DNA from 2 places in the Pararhizobium sp. DWP3-4 genome. Region 2 is predicted to be linked to the other one. Evidence: riboswitches for the same ligand, from Rfam matches in the RefSeq annotation. Region 2 holds a riboswitch; the other holds the start of a gene.

Region 1 (10,396 bases), on a different contig from region 2:
GCGCAGTAATAAAAAAAAGGGGCGCATCGAGCGCCCCTTTCGAGTTTGGAAATTACTCTGCCGCCTCGGCATAATCTTCCAGCGGCGGGCAGGTGCAGACGAGGTTGCGGTCGCCAAAGACATTGTCGACGCGGTTGACCGGTGACCAGTATTTGTCGACACGGAACGCTCCTGGCGGGTAGCAGGCCTGTTCGCGCGAATAGGGGCGATCCCACTCGCCGACCAGGTCCTCGACCGTGTGCGGGGCATTCTTCAGCGGATTGTTCACCCGGTCCATCTTACCGTCTTCGATCGCCTGCGCTTCGGCGCGGATGGCGAGCATGGCATCGCAGAAACGGTCGATTTCGGCCTTGGTTTCCGATTCCGTCGGCTCGATCATCAGCGTGCCGGCGACCGGCCAGCTCATGGTCGGAGCATGGAAGCCGCAGTCGATCAGCCGCTTGGCGACGTCGTCGACGGTGACGCCGGCGCTGTCGACCAGCGGACGGGTATCGATGATGCACTCATGCGCCACGCGTCCCTTGGCCGACTTGTAGAGCACGTCATAGGCGCCCTTCAGCCGGGCGGCGATGTAGTTGGCGTTGAGGATCGCCACCTTGGTCGCCTGCGTCAGGCCTTCGCCGCCCATCATCAGGCAGTAGCTCCAGGAGATCGGCAGGATCGAGGCCGAGCCGAACGGAGCAGCCGACACGGCACCTTCGCCGCCATCGGTTTCCGGATGGCCGGGCAGGAAAGGGGCGAGATGCGCCTTGACGCCGATCGGCCCCATGCCCGGACCACCGCCGCCGTGCGGAATGCAGAAGGTCTTGTGCAGGTTGAGATGGCTGACATCGGAGCCGATGTCGCCGGGACGCGCAAGCCCGACCATGGCGTTCATGTTGGCGCCGTCGAGATAGACCTGGCCGCCATGCTTGTGAACGATCTCACAGACTTCGCGGACATTCTCCTCGAACACACCGTGTGTCGACGGATAGGTGATCATGCAGCACGAGAGGTTTTCCGCATACTGCTCTGCTTTTGCACGGAAATCGTCCATGTCGATATCGCCGTTGTCGCTGACCTTGATGACGACGACCTTCATGCCGACCATCTGGGCGGAGGCCGGATTGGTGCCATGCGCGGAGGTCGGGATCAGGCAGACATCGCGATGGCCGTTGCCATTGGCGCGGTGATAGGCGCGAATGGTCAGAAGTCCGGCATACTCGCCCTGCGCGCCCGAATTGGGCTGCATGGAAACCGCATCATAACCGGTAATCTGGCAGAGCTTCTGCGACAGATCGGTGATCATGTGACGATAACCTTCAGCCTGGTCGGCCGGCACGAAGGGATGGATTTCAGAAAATTCCGGCCAGGTGATCGGCAGCATTTCGGCTGTCGCGTTCAGCTTCATCGTGCAGGAACCGAGCGGGATCATCGAGCGGTCGAGTGCCAGATCCCGGTCCGACAGCCGGCGGATATAGCGGGTCATCTCGCTTTCCGCACGGTTCATGTGGAAGATCGGATGCGTCAGATATTCGCTGGTCCGCAACAGGGTTTCGGGCAGGCGATAACCTGCTTCGAAATCCTCGACCTGGAAATCGCCACCAAACGCCCGCCAGACGGCTTCCAGCGTCACCGGCCGCGAGCGCTCGTCGAGGCTGATGCCGATCTTGGTGGTGCCGATGCGGCGAAGGTTGACTTCTTCTGCCACGGCCGTCTTCAGGATGATGCCCTGCAGCTTGCCGACATCGACGGTGACCGTGTCGAAGAACACGTCCGGCTCGACCGTGTAGCCAAGCTTTTCGAGGCCAAGCGCCAAAAGGACGGCCTTTTGGTGGACGCTCTGGGCGATGGCCTTGATGCCTTTTGGGCCGTGGAAGACGGCATACATCGAGGCCATGACGGCTAGTAAGACCTGCGCGGTGCAGATGTTCGACGTCGCCTTTTCGCGGCGGATATGCTGCTCGCGGGTCTGCAGCGACAGGCGGTAGGCGCGATTGCCGCGGCTATCCTGCGAGACGCCGACCAGACGGCCGGGCATCGAGCGCTTGTAGGCGTCCTTGACGGCCATGTAGGCCGCATGCGGGCCACCGTAACCGACGGGAACGCCAAAACGCTGGGTGCAGCCGATGGCGATGTCGGCGCCCATTTCGCCGGGCGATTTCAACAGCGCCAGCGCCAGCGGATCGGCAGCGACGGTAGCGATCGCACCCGTCTGGTGCAGGCGGGCAATCAGGCCGGTGAAGTCGTGAACGTGGCCATAGGTGCCCGGATACTGGAAGATCGCCCCAAAAACGTCGACCGGGTCGAGATCGGTAAACGGGTTGCCGATGACGATTGACCAGCCGAGCGGTTCGGCGCGGGTCTTCAGAAGTGCGATGGTCTGCGGGTGGCAACCTTCATCGACGAAAAAAGCCTTGGCCTTAGACTTTGCCACGCGCTCGGCCATGGCCATGGCTTCGGCGGCAGCGGTTGCCTCGTCGAGCAGCGAGGCATTGGCAACGTCAAGACCAGTGAGGTCGCAGACCATCGTCTGATAGTTGAGCAGAGCCTCGAGACGGCCCTGGCTGATTTCCGGCTGATAGGGCGTATAGGCGGTGTACCAGGCGGGATTTTCCAGGATGTTGCGCTGAATGACCGGAGGCGTGATCGTGCCATAGTAGCCCTGCCCGATCAGCGACACGAGCTTCTTGTTGAGGTTTGCCGTTTCGCGCATCTTGTCGAGCGCCTCGCGCTCGGTCATCGCAGCGCCCCAGGCAAGCGGGGCCTTCTGGCGGATCGACGGCGGAACGGTGTCGTCGATCATGGCATCGAGGCTGGGATAGCCGATGACCTTGAGCATCGCCGTCATTTCATCGGGCGAGGGGCCGATATGACGCCGGTTGGCGAAGTCGTACGGCTTGTAGTCAGTAAAGGTGAAATCCTTCGGCATGCTCATCAGGCGATCAGCTCCTTGTAGGCGGCCTCGTCCAGAAGGGCGTTGACGGCCGACGGATCGGACAGTTTCAGCTTGAAGAACCAGCCGGCGCCCTGCGGGTCGCTGTTGACCAGGGCCGGGTCATCGACGATGGCCTGGTTGCTCTCGACGATCTCGCCGTCAAGTGGACAATAGACGTCGGAGGCTGCCTTGACGGATTCGACGGTGGCGGCGGTGGCGCCCTTGTCAAGTGCAGTACCGGCTTCCGGCAGTTCCACGAAGACGAGGTCGCCGAGCTGTTCGGCCGCATGGGCGGTAATGCCGACCGTTGCGATATCACCCTCGATTTTCAGCCATTCGTGTTCATCGGTAAATTTCAGCATGGGTTCAGCTCCTGATCAGCGTTTGTAGGTCGGGGTGACGAAGGGAAGGGCGGAGACGGCGATCGGCAGGTATTTACCGCGCACCTCCGCGAAAAGCTTTGTGCCACTGGCGGTGTGGGCCGTATCGACATAGCCCATGGCGACGGGGTGGTCGGCGCTTGGGCCAAAGCCGCCGGAGGTAACAGTGCCGACCGGTACCTTGCCTTCGGAATCGGCAAACAGCGGCGCTCCACCGCGCACCGGGGCCTTGCCTTCCGGCTTCAGGCCGACGCGGCGGCGGCTCGCACCTTCGGCGAACTGGCGCAAAATGACCTCGGCACCTGGAAAACCGCCTGCGCGGGAACCGCCGGCGCGGCGTGCCTTCTGCATCGCCCATTCCAGGCCTGCTTCGACCGGGGTGGTGGTGGTGTCGATATCATTGCCATAGAGACACAGGCCAGCCTCGAGACGCAGCGAATCGCGTGCGCCAAGGCCGATCGGCATGACGTCGGGATGTTCGAGGATCCTGCGCGTCACATCCTCAGCCGAGGCAGCCGGGATGGAGATTTCAAAGCCGTCTTCGCCGGTATAGCCCGAGCGAGAAATGATGCAGGGCACGTCGTGCAATGCCGCCTCCGCCACGTCCATGAAGCGCATGGTGGCGATGTCGGCCCAGAGTTCGGCAAGCACGCATTCGGCGCGCGGTCCCTGCAGCGCGATCAGCGCGCGGTCGTCGAGCAGGGTCAGTTCGCATATGTCGCCGAGATGCTGTTCGAGATGGGCGAAATCGGCATCCTTGCAGGACGCATTGACGACGAGGAAGAGGTGATCACCGCGATTGGCGATCATCAGGTCGTCGAGGATATTGCCGTTGTCGTCGGTAAATAGTCCGTAGCGCTGGCGTCCGTCGGCGAGGCCGAGCAGATCGACGGGCACCAGTTTTTCCAGCGCCAGTGCTGCATCTTCAATCCGGCCGGATTTCGGACGCAGGATTACCTGTCCCATATGCGAGACATCGAAAAGGCCGGCGGAGGAGCGGGTGTGCAAATGCTCCTTCATGACGCCGGCAGGATATTGCACGGGCATGTCGTAGCCGGCAAACGGCACCATGCGGGCGCCAAGAGACACGTGCAGCGCATGCAGCGGTGTCTGTTTCAGTGGGGAATGTTCGTTCAAGTCCGGCCTCCAGGTCTGGCGTCACGCGCCGGCTCATCTCCACGGCGCATGTTCTGCGACGTTTCCTCGAGCCCCCTCTGTCCCTTTGCCTGAGATTGTTATCCCTTCGGCGAGCGGAAATGCTTCTCTCCAGAGTCCTACCGGCACCTTGCTGGTCCTTTGGCCTGAGAGTTTCCGGGGCGGTTGCTCCTTCGGCACCGGTATCAACCGGATTCTCCCAACAAGATCGATTTCAGATAACGGCGATGCCGGCGGCTTGGCAAGCGCAAAATGTCGCGCCCAAACAGATTTTTGTCGTGCCTGTTTCGGAGTAGCGGACAGAACAGAAAATCGTCCTTTGCTTTTTCACCGGCAAGGCGATAACGCAATCCCACGAGACGAGGATGATCGATGGCGGTAGCCGGGCGACAGTGGCAGATGACGATGCGGGTGCTTTCAGCGCTGGCGCTGCTGTTTTTGTCGTTTGCCCATCAGCCGGCCTTCGCCCGCCAGATCACCCCGGCCATGGCGGCAGACTATATGCTGCCGGACGGTACCATCGGCGATATCTGCTTCGGGCTTGACGGCACCGAGGGAAAAAGCCACGGCTCTTCGCACGAAGCCTTATCGCCGGTTTGCGATTATTGCCGGTTGTCGGCTACCATTGCCCTGCCATCGCCCCCAGGCGACGGCTATCTGATTATCCGCGTTGCCGCACTTTCAGACAGCAAGCCGGATTTCCCCAACGTTTTCGTTGCGCATCCGCGCCTCCTGCCGCAATCGCGCGCACCTCCGCTCCCGCTCTGACAGCTTCGCCTCGGCGATTTTCCATAATATTCAAAGTATTGAGCCGCCCTAAGCGGCATTGACCGTCCTGCCGTGCGTGCAGGCTCCGGCCGGAGACAGATCGATGACACAGACCAGGACCACACTGCTTGCACTCGCACTTTCGCTAGGGGCTGCCGTATCGGCGCATGCCCATGCTTCTTTCGAGACCGATGAAGTCGCCTCCGAAAGCAGTTTCAAAGCCGTGCTGCAGATCCCGCATGGCTGCGATGGCAAGGCCACCACCGAGGTGCAGGTCAAACTGCCGGAAGGCTTCGTCTTCGCCAAGCCGCAGCCCAAGGCCGGCTGGGAGCTGGAGATCGTCAAGGGCGATTACCAGAAGAGCTATGATAATCACGGAAAGACGGTCACGTCCGGCCCGCTGGAAATTCGCTGGAAGAACGGCAACCTGTCCGACGATTTTTATGACACCTTCGTGATCAGCGGCAAAATCTCGGGATTCGACAAGGACACGCAGATCGCCTTTCCGGTGACGCAGATCTGCGGCACATCCGGCAAGGTTGTCTGGGACGAGATTGCCGCTGAGGGCCAGAGCGCCCATTCGCTGGAGCACCCGGCGCCGACAGTGATGGTGACGCCTGCCCAAGCCGGCGGCCACGATCATCATGACATGGCGGCGATGGCTGGCATGGGCGCAACCGATGGCGCGCCGGTCAAGGCCGGATCGCTGGAAATTTCCGGCGGTGCGGTCAAGGCGATGTTGCCGGGCGCAAAAGTTGGCGGCGGCGGCTTCATCATCAAGAACGACGGTGGCGAAGACGATGTGTTGCTTTCGGTCGAGAGCCCGGCTGCGGGCCGTGTCGAGTTGCATGAGATGACGATGCAGAACGACGTGATGAAGATGCGCAAGCTGGAGAGCGGCATTGCTCTTCCAGCTGGCGAAACCGTCACGCTTCAAAGCGGTGGCTTGCACCTGATGTTCTTTGGTGTGAAAAAGCCGTTCGCCGAGGGTGACAGCATTCCGGTGACGCTGACCTTCGAAAAGGCTGGCAAGGTCGATTACGTGCTTTCCGTCGGCAACGCCGCCGGTGGAGCGCAAAAGCACAAGTAAAGCCTGCCGATTTTTGCGGGACGCATGACGGCGCAGGAAACTGCGCCGTTACGTTTGGCCAGCATCTGTTTGGCTCGGTTAGTTGTCTGCCGCTTCGTCGTCCGGGCGTAATGCCTCGTCGCTCTCATCGGATTCCACCTCATCCGGGCCGAATTCCATGTAGCGGCGGACCGCTTCGCCGCGCGTACCCTGCGGCAGGCGGCTATTGGACGTCATCAGCATCAGCGACAGCGCGGTCGGGCTGCGAAGGGCAGCAACCGAGGCGTGGGTGTTTGCCGCGTCATCCTTTGGCCGCGCCGAAAGCAGGGTGATCGCCTCGTCGGTCGGACCATCGCCGCTGACGCGGGCGGACGGCTTGATGGCTTGCGCCGCGTAAGCCGCCGTGTTGGCTGACATGGTTACGACCAGGGTCATGGACGATCTGCCCGTGCCGGGCACTCCTTCGGATGTGCAATCGATCCTTTTTAACCCGGCCTCCGTTTCCTCCCGGTGAAATCGCGCGCTGGCATTTAAGGCAAATCTTATCGATCATCCGATGGAAAAAGGGGGCGCAGACCGCCGGGGAAAGCGCGCGCCCCAAAGGTTTAGGCGTAGCGCCGCGCAGGGGTATTCCGCGTTGCTGCGGATGTTGTTGCCGATATATCGTCAAACTCGACACATTTGCCGGCCGGTGCGCGGCACACCGCGCGCGCATCGTGATTGCTTTCTTCATCGGCAAAGTGCAGGGCCGCTGCTTCGCTGGCAAACAATCCGCCAACCCGGCCCAGCCGGTCGTGCACGACCCACCAGCCGTGATGATCGCAGCCGACGGTGAAACGCGGCATTGCGGAATGTGTGTTCGTGAGGGGGTATCGACTGCCCATGATCCTTGTAGACCTTCGTGTTGTTAATGGTGGCTTGCTACTGGTGTGGTGCTGATTGCGCGCCTCAGCGCAGAAACCAGCCTGCCAGAATCTGAATAGTGCCGGCGCAGGCAAAGACTGCAGCCAGGCGGATGACGGCGCCGGACAGGCTGCTGCGATCCGATGTCATTGGCGCCGCTGCCTGCCTGTCTGATGAATTTTGCCGGGCGTAGGGTTGCATGACCTGCTCTTTCGGTTGAGATACTTGCAATCCGTAACGCACTGATTGCCATAAGAAAATATGCACTCTGTCATTGCCGTTCCATGCGTGGTCGGCGGGTTTGTTGTTAAAATCTCATAGGAATTGCCGGCGCGCTGGCGCCGGTTTGCACAGCACCGGTGCCAGTGCCATGCGGATCGCCGCAGTGGTTTCCGCGACGATCGGCGTCAGCGGCAGCCGGACATCGTCGCTGATGCCTCTGAGCAGACTGAGACCGTATTTGATCGCAGCGGGGCTCGGTTCGCGCTCCAGTGCCTGAAACAGCGGGTTGAGCCTTTCCTGAAGGCTCTGCGCCGATTGCTGGTTTCCGGTGGCGAGCGCCTGATGCAGCGCAACGGTCAGTCGCGGCACCAGATTGGCGGCGGCCGAGATAACGCCACGGCCGCCCATGAGGGTGAAGGGCATGGCCGTCAGATCGTGACCGGAATAGAGTGCGAACCTTTGACGCAGGGCCGCGGGAATTGCAGCAAGCCGGGCGATGTCTCCCGTTTCATCGGCAATTCCAACGACGGACCGCAGCGTTGCCAGCCGTTCCAGCGTACGGGGAGAAATATCGATCGCCGTTCGCTGCGGTGAGACGCCGACGATGAGCGGCAGGTCGACCCGATTGGCGATCGCCTGATAGTGGCGGAACAGGCCTTCCTGAGCGGGCTTGCTGTAGTAAGGCGTCACCACATAGGCCGCTGTGGCCCCCATGTTCTTCGCCTCTGCCGTCCGCGCAACCGTTGTTTCGGTGCAGTTCGTGCCGGTACCTGCGAAAACCGGGACGCGGTTGCCGGCAACTGCGACGGCAAGCCTGATCAATCGTGTCCGTTCGTCATCGGTCAGCGCCCAGGGTTCACCGGCAGGTCCGGCAACGAGCAGGCCCGAGATGCCGCTGTTGATCTGCCATTCGGCGAGGTCAGCGAAGGCGCATTCGTCCAGTTGATCGCCCTGAAAGGGGGTGACGAGGTCGCAGATTGCGCCTTGTGGCGTGGTGTCGATCCGGTGGCGTTCAGTCATTTCCAAATTCCTTTTGCACGGCTGCGTTTTTCCGTCTTCGGTGCACAAACGGTCTGGCTTTGCGGATGGTGCTGCTCAGAACAGCGATCAGGACGGCAGCCGGCGGATCACGATGTTCGGCGCGCATCAGTTTGCGCCGCTGCGGCTGGGAAAGGGCGCTGCGGACAGTCAGGGTGGCAACCCAATGATCTCCCTGCGGGTCAAGATCGCGGATGTCACGGGCCGGCTGGCAGGATTGCGCCAGAAGGCGAAGAGCGGCGGTAAACGCCTCCTTTTCCATCAGCCGGCGAAACTCCGGCAGCTGTTTGATGTCATCCGGCAGGCCGGCGATCTCCGGCAGGATGCGCACGGCTTCCCAGATATGGTGCTCGCGCAGAACCCGCGCGGCGCAAACCCTGGCAATCAGGCTGGCGAGTGCTGTTCCAGCTGCCGTATGATCTGCAGGAGGGGCGACCGCGGTTGGCGTTATCCGGGAATGCGACAAAGGTGTCGTGCTCATCATGATGCCTCAGGCGACGACCAGGATCAGGGCAATACCGGCAAGGGAGAGAACGATCGCCGCAGCGTTCAGCGCCGCCGTGACGCGGGCGCGACGCTGCCTGCAGGAGCGCTTGTGCCCGGATGGCTGGTGGGCGGAGCACCGGGCGTCAATGCTGCGTGCGGAAAGGATGGAGGCGTGAACGTGTAACATGGGCATCGGGGCATTGACCTGTTTCGATGCCCGGATGCTAGAGCTGCCGCCCATTTGAAATCCATTCCGGGAAAACCGGAAAGAGATAAAGGTTTTATAGGAGAACAATTTTAGGCGGGCAGCCCTTCTGCCTTTGAAACTCTAGTACTTGCGGCCCTTCTTAAATATGGCACACTTCTCTCAACCAAAGGGGAGGGATGCAGATGACGGACAGGGAAACGCTCGAAGGCATTATCAACAAGCTCTACGAGGCACGTGCGGTCAACAACATCGATGCTTTGATGTCCCATACCGGACCCGGCTTCAGTTTCTGCCTCGTCGGCAGCGGCAAGCTGGCACCGATGGCACAGCGGGTCTGCGAACCGGCGGCGGTCGATACCGCCATGCGTGGGTTGGTTGCTGACTGGGACATGTCCCAAATCAAGACCACCCGCCTTTATGTCGATGGCGATACTGTTTTTGCGCATCGGGCAGGGTTGATCCGCTACAGGGGCGGCCGGGAAATTCACACGGAATATCTCGATCGTTTCACCTTCAAAGACGGCAAGATCATCGACCTGACCGAATTCGTCGATACATTGATGGTCGCCGAGACTGTCGGTTTGGTTCAATAGACAAGACGATCCTGAATGACCGGGTTGTCAGTGGAGGTGACCAAACTCAGGCCGTCCCATCGATCGGGTGACCGACAACCAGCGCAGTCTTCAGGTCCGGGTCCAGCTTTTCATAAGCGCTGTCGGCCAGCACGCCGAGCGCATCGAGCGTCTTGGAAAAGAAGCAGCGCACAGTAGCAGCGGTGACGATATCGAAAATCTCCGCGTCGGAAAGCCCATGCAGCCTTAACTCATCGACATCAGCGATTGTTATCGACGACGCATCGCGCACGACCTTGGCGGCAAAGCGCATGATGGTGCGCTCCGCTTCGTCGATTGTCGCCGCGTCGGGATCATCAACCACCTGCCGGAGTGCTTCCGCAGTAAAGATATCGCGCAAAAGAACGGAGCCGTGGGCGAGCAGGCAATAGGAGCTCTTCATCTCTTTCGCTGCCGCCATCGTCACCAGTTCGTAGCGGCGCAGGTCCATTCCGGCCTTGATGCTTGAAAGTAGAGCGCTCCAGTTTTCCATCACATCCGGCCGGTGGCCGAACGCTTTCACCATATTCGGCACATAACCGTAGCTGGCTTCCGCATCAGCGTACAATTTCGCAGTTTGCTCACTTACGGATGCGTCGGGCGTGTCGATGAACGGCATTGTGAAGCTCCCTGCGCAAG
Region 2 (10,396 bases):
CGTAGATGCCGGCAGGCACTGAAAAAATTCTTAAGGGTGACAGCCGCATGATGGCGAGAAGAGTGCCAAGGGCTATTCCCATAATCGCCGAAAGCGCCGTTATGGAGAGTGTGAGCGCCATACCGGTTTTAAAAAGGTAGGGAAGGGCTCCAGCCAAAGAAGAAAAATCAAGTTCACTCATATCTGTCCACCTGATGAGAAGGCTATTTTGTGCCCGATGATCCAACTAAGCCGGGCACTGCGACGGCGCGTTCCAGCGTTCGCATCGCTGAAACAATTGTCCAATTTATCGTGAGATAGACCAACGTCGCCGCGGTAAAGGCTTCAAAAATATGGAAGCTGAATTCTTGCATTGATCGAGCTTCGCCGGTCAGTTCCAGCAGACCAATTGTCAACGCGACCGAGGAGTATTTAACAGTTCCGACCAGCTCGGAGGTCATGAGAGGGATAATGATCCTAAACGCTTCGGGAAGAATTATGTATTGATACACTTGAACTTCCGAGAGACCCAATGCAGTGCCGGCTTGCAACTGGCCTCTTGGCAGCGACTGAATACCCGCACGAACTTGTTCTGAAACGCGACTCGCACCGTAGAATCCAAGACAAAGAAAGGCCGGGAGCAACGAACTCCATGGCTGCGGCATTTGTTTCATTGCCAAACCCAGCCGCACAGGGAGCAACTCGGGAAGTACGAAATACCAAAGGAACATTTGGACCAGCAACGGAATGTTTCGGATGATTTCGACGTAAATTGTTCCCATAAGATTTAGACGGCGCGATCGCGCCGTCCTCATTACCCCTAGAATTGAGCCCAGGGTTAAGGCGAACAGAAATGAGCTTGCAGCCAATGCAAGCGTCCAACCAGCGCCCATCAGTATCGTCTCAAGATACGTATGAACGCCGTCTGGGGAAAGTTCGAAGAATACCTGCCAACTCCAGTCGTAATTCATTTCGAATGTCCCAATTCCTGATCTCTGTACGCCGGCCAAAAAAAGACTGGCAATCATTGATAATCGGCGGGATCGCCCGAATCCGTTGGATGCTTCAGCGCTTTTTTAAGCGCAGTGCTCATCGGATATTTGAGATTGATGTTCTTGGGTGGAATAGGTGTGTTGAAGTACTTCTCATAAAGCGTGGCAATCCTGCCGGTTTTCATCAGATCGATGACCGCGTCATCGACCACCTTCTTAAACTCTGGATCATCCTTAGGCTCAACAATCCCGTACGGCGCCAACTCCAGCCCTTTGGTGCTGATAACGAAAGCTCCCGGATCCTTCGATGACGCGACTGATGCGTAAGCCAGCCCGTCGTCATTTGCCGCTGCGGCGGCTCTTCCGCTTTCCACCATCAGAAAATTCTGGGCGATGTCATTTGTCGCCACAACCGTTATGCCGTAGTTATTTTTTGCATTCAATTCGGACACAGTCTTAAAGTTTTGACCTCCCGCCTGGGCGGCGATCGTCTTTCCGCGAAAGCTAGCCAGATCGTCTACATCCAGCCCACTCTCCTTGCGCGCAATCAGTACGATCTGCGCGACGAAGGTCGTGGGTGCGAATGATACAAAATCGTGCCGTTCAAGCTTGTTGGTCGTGTTCCCACATTCCAGATCGATCGTGCCATTAGAAATCAACGGAATTCGGGTAGCAGATGTCACAGGATTATATCGGATTTCGAGCTTATCTAATCCGAGCTTCATTTTGATCGCCGCCGCAACCTCCTGGCAGATTTCGACGGTGTAACCGACAGGCTTCTGATTTTCATCGAGAAATGCGAATGGCACCGACGTCTCTGGATGGCCAAGAGTTATGGCGCCGCTTTGCCGGATCTTTTCGAGACGGCCGCTGCCTTCGGCAAAAGCTGCGGTGCTTGATATGCCAACAGCTAGGACGACGGTGAATGCTGCATATAGTTTCATTTCAGTTCCCCTTTTTTCTATCAGGCTGCTCGCTGGCAATCCTAGATTTTTGGTAGTTGCTGATCCGCTGGGCGAGCTAATCTTGATTGCTTAGCCACGCTCCAACAGCGTTAAAATCGTCGAAGGTTGCAACTGTCTCGCCAAGCCGTAGGCCGACTTTTGTTTTTTCGGCTAACGCTGAATATTGATACATCGGCACCCTTCAATATCCACTATTGCTTGAGCATAAATTGATGCTTGTTGCGCATACTAGATTGGGCGCTTGCGATTCCACTCACCTTGCGGATAAATCTTACTTCGCCATCTTATTGAAAAAAAAGAGAAAGAAAGCATTGATCGTGGGCTCGCGTCGCCGCCAGAACGAAACCAATAGGTTCGCTTGTCTGCCGTAGCAGCACGATCTAGGCATCGGTCGGGATTGTTCATAGGGCTTAGCTGCAGTACAAAAAACTTGTTCGTAAGGCTATTTGGGAGAGACCGGCAAAGTCCGGCGCCGACGGAGCAACTACCCCGGAAACTCTCAGGCAAAAGGACCAAATTGGCGTCGAACATCTGGAGAGTGGCAAGCCAAAAGATTTGCCCACCGAAGGAGAAAGCCGGGCCGGTGAAAACGGTAAGCGCGGCCAACGACACAGGTGGAAAACATCTGGCGTGGCGCGTGTCGGATAAACTCTCAGGTTCCCTGACAGATGGGGTTTCGCGCCGTTTTATGCGGCGAAACCGCAATTTGATCCTGAGGACTCTTATTCATGACCAATATCGCAATTGTCGGTGCCGGTATCACCGGTGTCACGACCGCCTATACCCTTTCTCGTCACGGTTATAATGTTACAGTTTTTGATCGCAACCGGTATGCTGCTATGGAAACTTCATTTGCAAATGGAGGCCAGCTTTCGGTGTCCAATGCCGAAGTATGGAACAGCTGGTCGACCGTCTTCAAAGGCTTAAAGTGGATACTTAAGAAGGATGCGCCTCTCCTTATAAATCCCAAACCAACCTGGCATAAATATTCTTGGATGGCAGAATTTATCCTCAATATCTCAAACTACGAGAAGAATACGATCTTCACAGCTAAACTGGCTATCGAGGCGCGTAGGCGTATGTTCGAGATCGCGGAGGAAGAGAAGATCGATTTCGACCTGGAGAGACGGGGCATTCTCCATATCTATCGCTCCAAGCGCGCCTATCAGCACGCCTCTGAGGTCAATAAACTATTGGAGGTGGGCGGATTGGAGCGCAGGCCCGTAAACGTCGACGAAATATATGCCATCGAACCAACGCTAAGCGGTGCATTTTACGGTGGCTTCTTCACCCGATCTGATTCAACTGGTGACATTCACAAATTTACACGCGGACTTGCGGAAGCCTCCGTTCGGCGCGGCGTGCACTTTATCAACGACGCAGTTGTCGAAACGGTGAAGCATGGAGAAAAGAATCTCTCGGTTTGCTGGCGTCATGCATCGTCGCGGTATCCCGACCTAAACATCGACCATTTTGATGCTATCGTGATTTGTGCCGGCGTGGCCAGCCGTGGTTTCGCCGCACAGCTAGGCGACCGGGTGAATATCTATCCTGTCAAAGGATACTCCATCACCGTCAACCTTAGGGATAACAGTAGTCAGGCGTCTGCCCCTTGGGTCAGCTTGCTCGACGATGACGCAAAAATCGTCACCAGCAGGCTGGGATTAGGGCGCTTTCGTATTGCCGGAACTGCCGAGTACAATGGCGAAAACTTGGACATACGCAGCGACCGGATCAAACCACTTGTGGCATGGTGCCGCGATTGTTTTCCAGGTGTAGACACCTCAGATGTGGTCCCCTGGGCCGGCTTGCGGCCGATGATGCCAAATATGCTACCGCGCGTGGGCAGAGGCAATCGGCCCGGTGTCTTTTACAATACCGGCCATGGTCATTTGGGCTGGACTCTCTCGGCAGCGACAGCGGACATCCTCGTGAACTCTATTAACGACGTCTACGCGACCGTTCGCTAGCCGACCTTGAGACTGCTATTGAAGATAGCGACTAGGCTCACAGGGTGCCATTGACACTCGAGCAAGGCCTCGCTCGCCGGAAATGGTTGTCGCAGCTGAACCGCCACGAGATGGCCGACGTAGCCCTGGGTGGGTCGTTGACCTTCGACTTACCAGGCGAGCAAACGGCGGCCTGTAACCGATCCGAGGATAGAAACGATGATTATTGCGACATTATACCAAACAGCCACAAACGCGGCGCCGTCGTTTTTGCAAACGAAAGCATAAGCTGCCCCGCCTATTGTACCCGCGAGGAGCCCTGCCATTAACCCATCTCTACCCGGCCGTGTTGGAACGCCGCACTTTAAGACACACAAAATTGCCACAAGTACCGGGAGAGACAGCAAAACGATTGCGCCCACACAGCTAAGGACAGATACGGCGCTCACGCCCGGTGTCGGGAAGGCCGAGTTGTCCAATGCGATGCCCGCGGCCATCAGCGATAAACCGGGAACGAGCGCCATTACCCCAAGACGCCCAGTCCCCGGTTGGCCCGCTTGCCGAACGAGAAGCAAGGCTCCAGCAGCAAGCGCGACCATCACCACAAACTTGAAAAGGAACGGAGGTCTTGTAAGAATGCTGACGACCTCAAGATCGCTGCCAAAAATTAAAAATGCAAGCGCGATTGAAACGGCAAGCATCAGGAATGCGGCTGGTAGTAAAAGCTGCTCGAACGACAATTTGCGCTGATCGCTGCGCTGGGATGCTTCAATGACCATCTTTTTAATCAGGGCAGAGGTATCATCAGCGGTCTTCATATCTTCATCTTCTTTTATGGCGGGGAGCGAGGTGGCCAAAATCAGAGAGACGCTGCAACGCTCGATGTAGAGTGACACGAACGGCGCCTTCGCTAGTCTCCAGCCGTTCGGCTATCTCACGCACAGACCGTCCTTCGATCGTGAGAGATGAAACGACATCCCGTTGACCGGCTGAAAGGGTTTCGAATGCCCGTTCAATGTCGGGCATGTGACGGTCACTGTCCGGAGCTTGGATAATTTCGGCGACCTCATCCAGTGTAATCTCACAGTATAAGCGGGCTTCCCGGCTGCGCTTACGCACCGCGTCACCGACTTTGTAGCGCACGATTGCCTGCAACCACGGGATAAATGGCCGCTCGACATCCCAACGGTCGCGCATTATGTGAAGGCCCAGGAGTACCTCCTGGACAATATCCTCGGTCTGACTAGCGCTCATCCCAAGCCGCGAGAGTTTGCGATTTACAAGGCCGCGTAGTGTCCCACCGATCTCCTCAAGTAATCTCTCATAGGCTGCGGAATCGCCAAGGCGAGCTGCACGCATTGCCCCAGCCCATGTATTTTCGCGAAGGCTCATTCATTCGATTCACATTTAAAAGCCATCGTTAGATACTCACTCGCGCGCGCTTTTTGTTATCACAAAAGCGTGAAAATGTTGCGTTTGTAGGGCGAGGGCCGAACTAGCAAATGGAGCGTCTTGCTCCAAACGGAACGTTAAGGACAAACGTAATGAACATTTTCCACAGGACGGTAGTCGCTGCCGCCGCAATTTTGGCTTCTCTTTCGATTCCCGATCTCTCGGCGGCCGCCTCTTCGCCGCCGGTCAAGGCACTCAATGTCGTGCTGGTACACGGTGCCTATGCCGATGGCTCCAGTTGGTCCAAGGTAATACCGCTTTTGCAAAAAGCTGGACTTCACGTCACTTCAGTACAAAATCCCCTGACGTCATTTTCTGACGATGTGGCGGCAACCAAGCGCGCGCTCGACCTGCAAGACGGGCCAACAGTCCTTGTGGGCCATTCTTATGCGGGAATGGTTATAAGCGAGACTGGTATCGATCCCAAAGTCACTGCACTCGTCTACGTTGCGGCACGCGCACCGGACGCCGGTGAAGACTACCCGGCACTAACCGGCAGGTTCGCAGCACCGCCTGCAAGCAAGGGTCTAGTCCATAGCGGCGGTTTTGCCCAACTTAGCGAAGAGGCATTTGTCCACGACTTCGCAGGAGATCTTAGCCATAAAGACGCTATGGCACTATATGCGGTCCAGGGACGAATTTCGGACAAATTGTTTGCGACTAAGACCACGCAAGCCGCCTGGAAGACGAAGCCTAGTTGGTACGCCGTTTCAAAGAATGATCGTACGACAAATCCCGACCTCGAGAGATTTCTTGCCAAGCGCATGGACGCGACAACAGTCGAACTGAATTCCAGTCACGTGTCACTGATCTCACATCCACGCGAGATCGCCAACCTGATCCTTGCTGCCGCAGGCTATCCGGTCAAGCATTAAAAAAGGCCGGGCGGGAGGGCCCGGCATATGCGTGCTATCGGAAAAGATGATGCAAATGAAAGTTACCGGTTGCAATGAGGCCAGATGGTTCAGCAGCTTCAGTTTCGAACCGGTATATTCGAAAATCAAACAAACTCGGAAAAAACTGCCATGCCGTTTATATGGTGCTAATGTGGGTTCGTTGAAAAGCATTAGGGCGGTTCGCCACTAGCGCGCGAAATGTTGTTGGAACAGTGCCTCCATTCATGTGTGCCTAGTCGGAGGTTGCGTCTTAGCTTCAATCTCAAGGACTTGCTGCCAAAAGCTTCTTTAAGGAGGACGTTCGGCTTTATCATTATCGACTCCGCAGATGGTGGGGTTTCGTTTGGCGCACGCGAGAGATCGCGAAGTTGGGGTTTGAGTGCCAAACTAAAACTTTCAGGAGCGAACAGCACCTGGCCTGCAGGCCGGAGCGACTTTGATAGCGAACGTGCGTCTGGTTTGTCCTGCCGAGACAATATGAGTACAGCGGAAGGCCAAAAACGCTAGCGGATCACATTCGCTAAGCTATTCCCTCAAAGACGTACAATCGAGTTACCGACATTGATCAGCGGCAGCGCGAAGAGTACGATGAAAGTAGCAATCTTTCCACGCCCAAGCCGTAAAATCGCCTACTCCCGAACTCATCGATGCAATGTTTGCCACGGCGCCTCGCGCCTCCGTTTCCTCGGCTGAGATGTCGCGATTGTAGTTTACGACCTTGCGCAAAGCCATTCGATTGCGGTTCCGTATGATGGCCTCGAAGTTTACCGGGGCGCTTTTTCTCCGGCACCGGGGCCTGTACCTTGTCCTACGGGCCGGGTTCCGTCTTTAGCCCATCCAACTGCCTCTTGACGCCGCCAATCGGTCGCGTCTCGTAAAACTATAGCTGCACGCGTCATATGCGTTCGGTGCATCAATTTATGCGCGTTTTGCCGTAGTCTTTGATACTGCAAAAGCTATTTTGGAGGCTGATCCAGTAGCGACAAAGATCATGAACAATGGCCACAAAAACACTTTACGACAAGATCATCGATGCGCACACGGTGCGAAAATTGGACGACAATGACCACATACTTTTGTATGTCGATCGCACTGTCTTGAACGAATATACAAGTCCCCAGGCCTTTTCCGGTTTACGCGAGGCGGGTCGTCAGGTTTGGAATCCGTCCGCAGCTCTGATGGTGATCGACCATGTTAACTCGACTGCGCCGCACCGCACGGGCAAAATGCCGGATGCTGGTGGCCAGATGCAAGCTGATTATTTCGCAGAAAACGCGCGCGACTTTGGGATTGAACTGATCGACATCCTTGATGCTCGGCAAGGGATTGAGCATGTCGTTGCTCCAGAACAGGGCCTTGTCCTGCCGGGCATGGTTGTCGCAGCAGGTGATAGCCACACGACGGCCTATGGAGCCTTGGGTGCGCTTGGATTTGGGATCGGGACATCCGACATCGAGCACTATCTGGCGACGCAGACGCTTGTCTATAAGCGATTGAAAACAATGAGAATCGTTATCGACGGCGTTCCTGCGGTGGGAATTACTGGAAAAGATATCGTCATGGAGGTCATCCGAAGAATTGGCGCTGACGGTGCTACTGGATTCGCCGTCGAGTTTGCCGGTGCCGCAATCTTGAACATGAGCGTCGAAAGCCGAATGACGATCTGCACTATGATCGTGGAAGCGGGCGCGCGCGGTGCCGTCATAGCGGCGGACAATAAGGTTTTGAAATATATTGAGGGTCGGCCTCGCGCGCCCGAGAGCCACATGTGGACTGCCGGTTGTGAGGCTTGGCTTTCGCTGAGGTCCGATCCCGGGGCCTTGTTCGATCACGAGGTGGTGATGGACGCTGCGGAGGTTGCACCCATGGTGACATGGGGGACGAGCCCTGACCAAGCAACTACGATTTTAGATCGCATCCCGGACCCAATTAATATGTCCGACCCCAAGAAAAAGGCAGCCATTGTTCGCGCGCTTGATTACATGGGATTGGCTCCGGGACTTTTGATGACTGAAATCAAGATTGATCATGCATTTATTGGGTCTTGCACAAACTCAAGGATCGAAGACCTACGAGACGCCGCCCTTGTTCTGAAGGGGAGAAAGGTCGCCTCAGGCGTACGGGCCATCGTCGTGCCGGGATCAACTCAAGTTAAAAGGCTGGCGGAAGCCGAGGGGATACATCAGGTCTTTATAGACGCTGGTTTCGAATGGCGGCAATCAGGGTGCTCAATGTGCCTTGCGATGAACGATGATGTGCTGCAGCCGGGCAATCGTTGTGCCTCCAGCACCAATCGGAATTTCGAAGGAAGACAGGGGGCTGGGGCACGTACCCATTTGATGAGTCCAGCAATGGTTGCCGCGGCGGCAATCAGCGGACGGCTAACTGATGTCAGAAAATTGGTACGCGAGGCGAGCTGATGCGAGCATTTATTTCGGTCACGGGGAGAGCTGCGCCGCTGCCGTCGGCCAACATCGATACTGATGTAATCATGCCAAAGCAGTTCCTGAAGGGCGTTGATCGTAAAGGGCTGGACAGGGGCGCGTTCTTTGATCTCAGGTTCAATTCAGCCGGGCAGAAAAATCGAGACTTTGTTTTAAATCGCCCAGAATGGCACGATGCACGATTCCTGATCGTTGGTTCGAATTTCGGATGCGGGTCGAGCAGAGAACATGCGGTATGGGGTCTTTCGCAATTGGGTATCCGCGCAATTATCGGAACGAGCTTTTCAGGGATATTCGACGATAACTGTCAACGCAATGGTCTGCTGACCATCACGCTCAACCCCGACATTGTCGATCGTCTGCTTGTTTGCGCGGCGAAGCCCGCAACAAACGTTCTTACCATAAGTCTTCAAGATCAAAGGATCACGGTCGACTCAACAGGAGAGCAAGTTACCTTCGCGATCGACGGGTCTCGGAAAGACGGACTGATGCGTGGTCTGGACCCGATCGATGCAACTCTGGAACTTGCAGCCGATATCCGTGTGTTTGAAGCCAAGCATTTTGAGATTAGCCCTTGGTTGGACTGTAGATCGCAGAAAACGCGATAGTTTTCTCGCTGGAGACGCAAAACACGAATGTACTCGAACTTTTACCATTTCCTTAAATCGTGCGTTGGAGCTTGGCCATGGGTGCTCGCAATATTCTCGTAACCGTCCCATTTTTTGATAATCAATCCAAATCGTATCTTGAATCGAACGGATGCACCGTTAGACTTGCAAAGCCTGATGGCAATGCCACAAGAGAGCAATTGGTGGAACTTCTTGCGGGTTGTCAAGGATGGATCGTTGGACACGCCTGGGTGACGCGAGAGATCCTCGCGGCACATCCCGATTTGCTTGTGATCGCGCGCAGGGGAGTAGGCTATGAACGTGTGGATGTCGCAGCAGCTGAAAAGCTTGGTAAAGTCGTAACGATCGCTGCCGGCGGCAACGCTCCGTCTGTGGCAGATCATACAGTAGGACTTATGCTGGCTTCCGGCCGACGGTTTCATGAGTCTCAGGCGCAAATGGCAGATGGCGACTGGAGTATTTTAGTAGGAACCGAACTGTTTCAGAAGACGGTTGGACTAATCGGATTTGGTAGCATCGCACGACAGGTCTCACAGCGGCTTGCTGGCTTCGATGTAAATGTCCTGGCCTATGCGCCCCGACCAGATTTGAGTGAGGGTATCCGCCTCGGCGTTAGCTTCGTGGATCTCTCTACCCTTTTACGGCAGAGCGACTACGTTAGCTTGCACTCTCCCCTGACGAATGAAACGCGCAATTTGATCGACGAGAACGCCTTGCGGCAGATGAAGCCCACTTCGATACTTTTGAACACGTCTCGTGGCGGCCTGATCGATGAAGTGGCACTCCTAAAAGCCCTGAAACATAAGTCTATTCGTGGTGCAGCCCTCGACGTTTTTCACGGCGAAATAGACCCGGCGTTCAAATCTGTTGCTGATGAGCTACTGGCGCTGCCAAATTTCGTCGCAACTCCGCACGCCGCTGGTTCAACCGACGAAGCTTTGGCTAGAAGCAACCTACTCGCGGCTCGATCGATCATCGCGGTTTTCGACGGCACGTCACCATCAAGCAACTGCATAGTAACTGATGGGCGTGCTAATCGATAGGTGCCCCTGATATGCGCTTTAGGTCGGTTTGTTCGCCGCGCCTGCCG

The links. A riboswitch is a leader RNA that binds a small molecule or an ion and turns the genes downstream of it on or off. The one in region 2 is predicted to bind glycine.
Region 1: another riboswitch for glycine. It lies ahead of gcvT (glycine cleavage system aminomethyltransferase GcvT); the one in region 2 lies ahead of ACP7E6_RS21285 (D-amino acid dehydrogenase).

What each region holds. Positions count from the first base shown of each region.
Region 1 is NZ_JAFCXF010000001.1:999,806-1,010,201, forward strand. It holds gene gcvP (aminomethyl-transferring glycine dehydrogenase) at 53-2,917, opposite strand; gene gcvH (glycine cleavage system protein GcvH) at 2,917-3,279, opposite strand; gene gcvT (glycine cleavage system aminomethyltransferase GcvT) at 3,295-4,434, opposite strand; glycine riboswitch at 4,577-4,664, opposite strand; gene ACP7E6_RS04735 (hypothetical protein) at 4,825-5,220, shown strand; gene ACP7E6_RS04740 (DUF1775 domain-containing protein) at 5,324-6,310, shown strand; gene ACP7E6_RS04745 (hypothetical protein) at 6,389-6,724, opposite strand; gene ACP7E6_RS04750 (hypothetical protein) at 6,895-7,134, opposite strand; gene dapA (4-hydroxy-tetrahydrodipicolinate synthase) at 7,508-8,434, opposite strand; gene ACP7E6_RS04760 (hypothetical protein) at 8,427-8,936, opposite strand; gene ACP7E6_RS04765 (hypothetical protein) at 8,943-9,131, opposite strand; gene ACP7E6_RS04770 (nuclear transport factor 2 family protein) at 9,329-9,739, shown strand; gene ACP7E6_RS04775 (carboxymuconolactone decarboxylase family protein) at 9,786-10,376, opposite strand.
Region 2 is NZ_JAFCXF010000008.1:250,408-260,803, forward strand. It holds gene ACP7E6_RS21270 (amino acid ABC transporter permease) at 1-181, opposite strand, end outside; gene ACP7E6_RS21275 (amino acid ABC transporter permease) at 204-950, opposite strand; gene ACP7E6_RS21280 (amino acid ABC transporter substrate-binding protein) at 1,004-1,915, opposite strand; glycine riboswitch at 2,374-2,461, shown strand; gene ACP7E6_RS21285 (D-amino acid dehydrogenase) at 2,665-3,906, shown strand; gene ACP7E6_RS21290 (NrsF family protein) at 4,056-4,781, opposite strand; gene ACP7E6_RS21295 (sigma-70 family RNA polymerase sigma factor) at 4,708-5,277, opposite strand; gene ACP7E6_RS21300 (alpha/beta fold hydrolase) at 5,430-6,212, shown strand; gene leuC (3-isopropylmalate dehydratase large subunit) at 7,232-8,653, shown strand; gene leuD (3-isopropylmalate dehydratase small subunit) at 8,653-9,285, shown strand; gene ACP7E6_RS21315 (phosphoglycerate dehydrogenase) at 9,363-10,349, shown strand.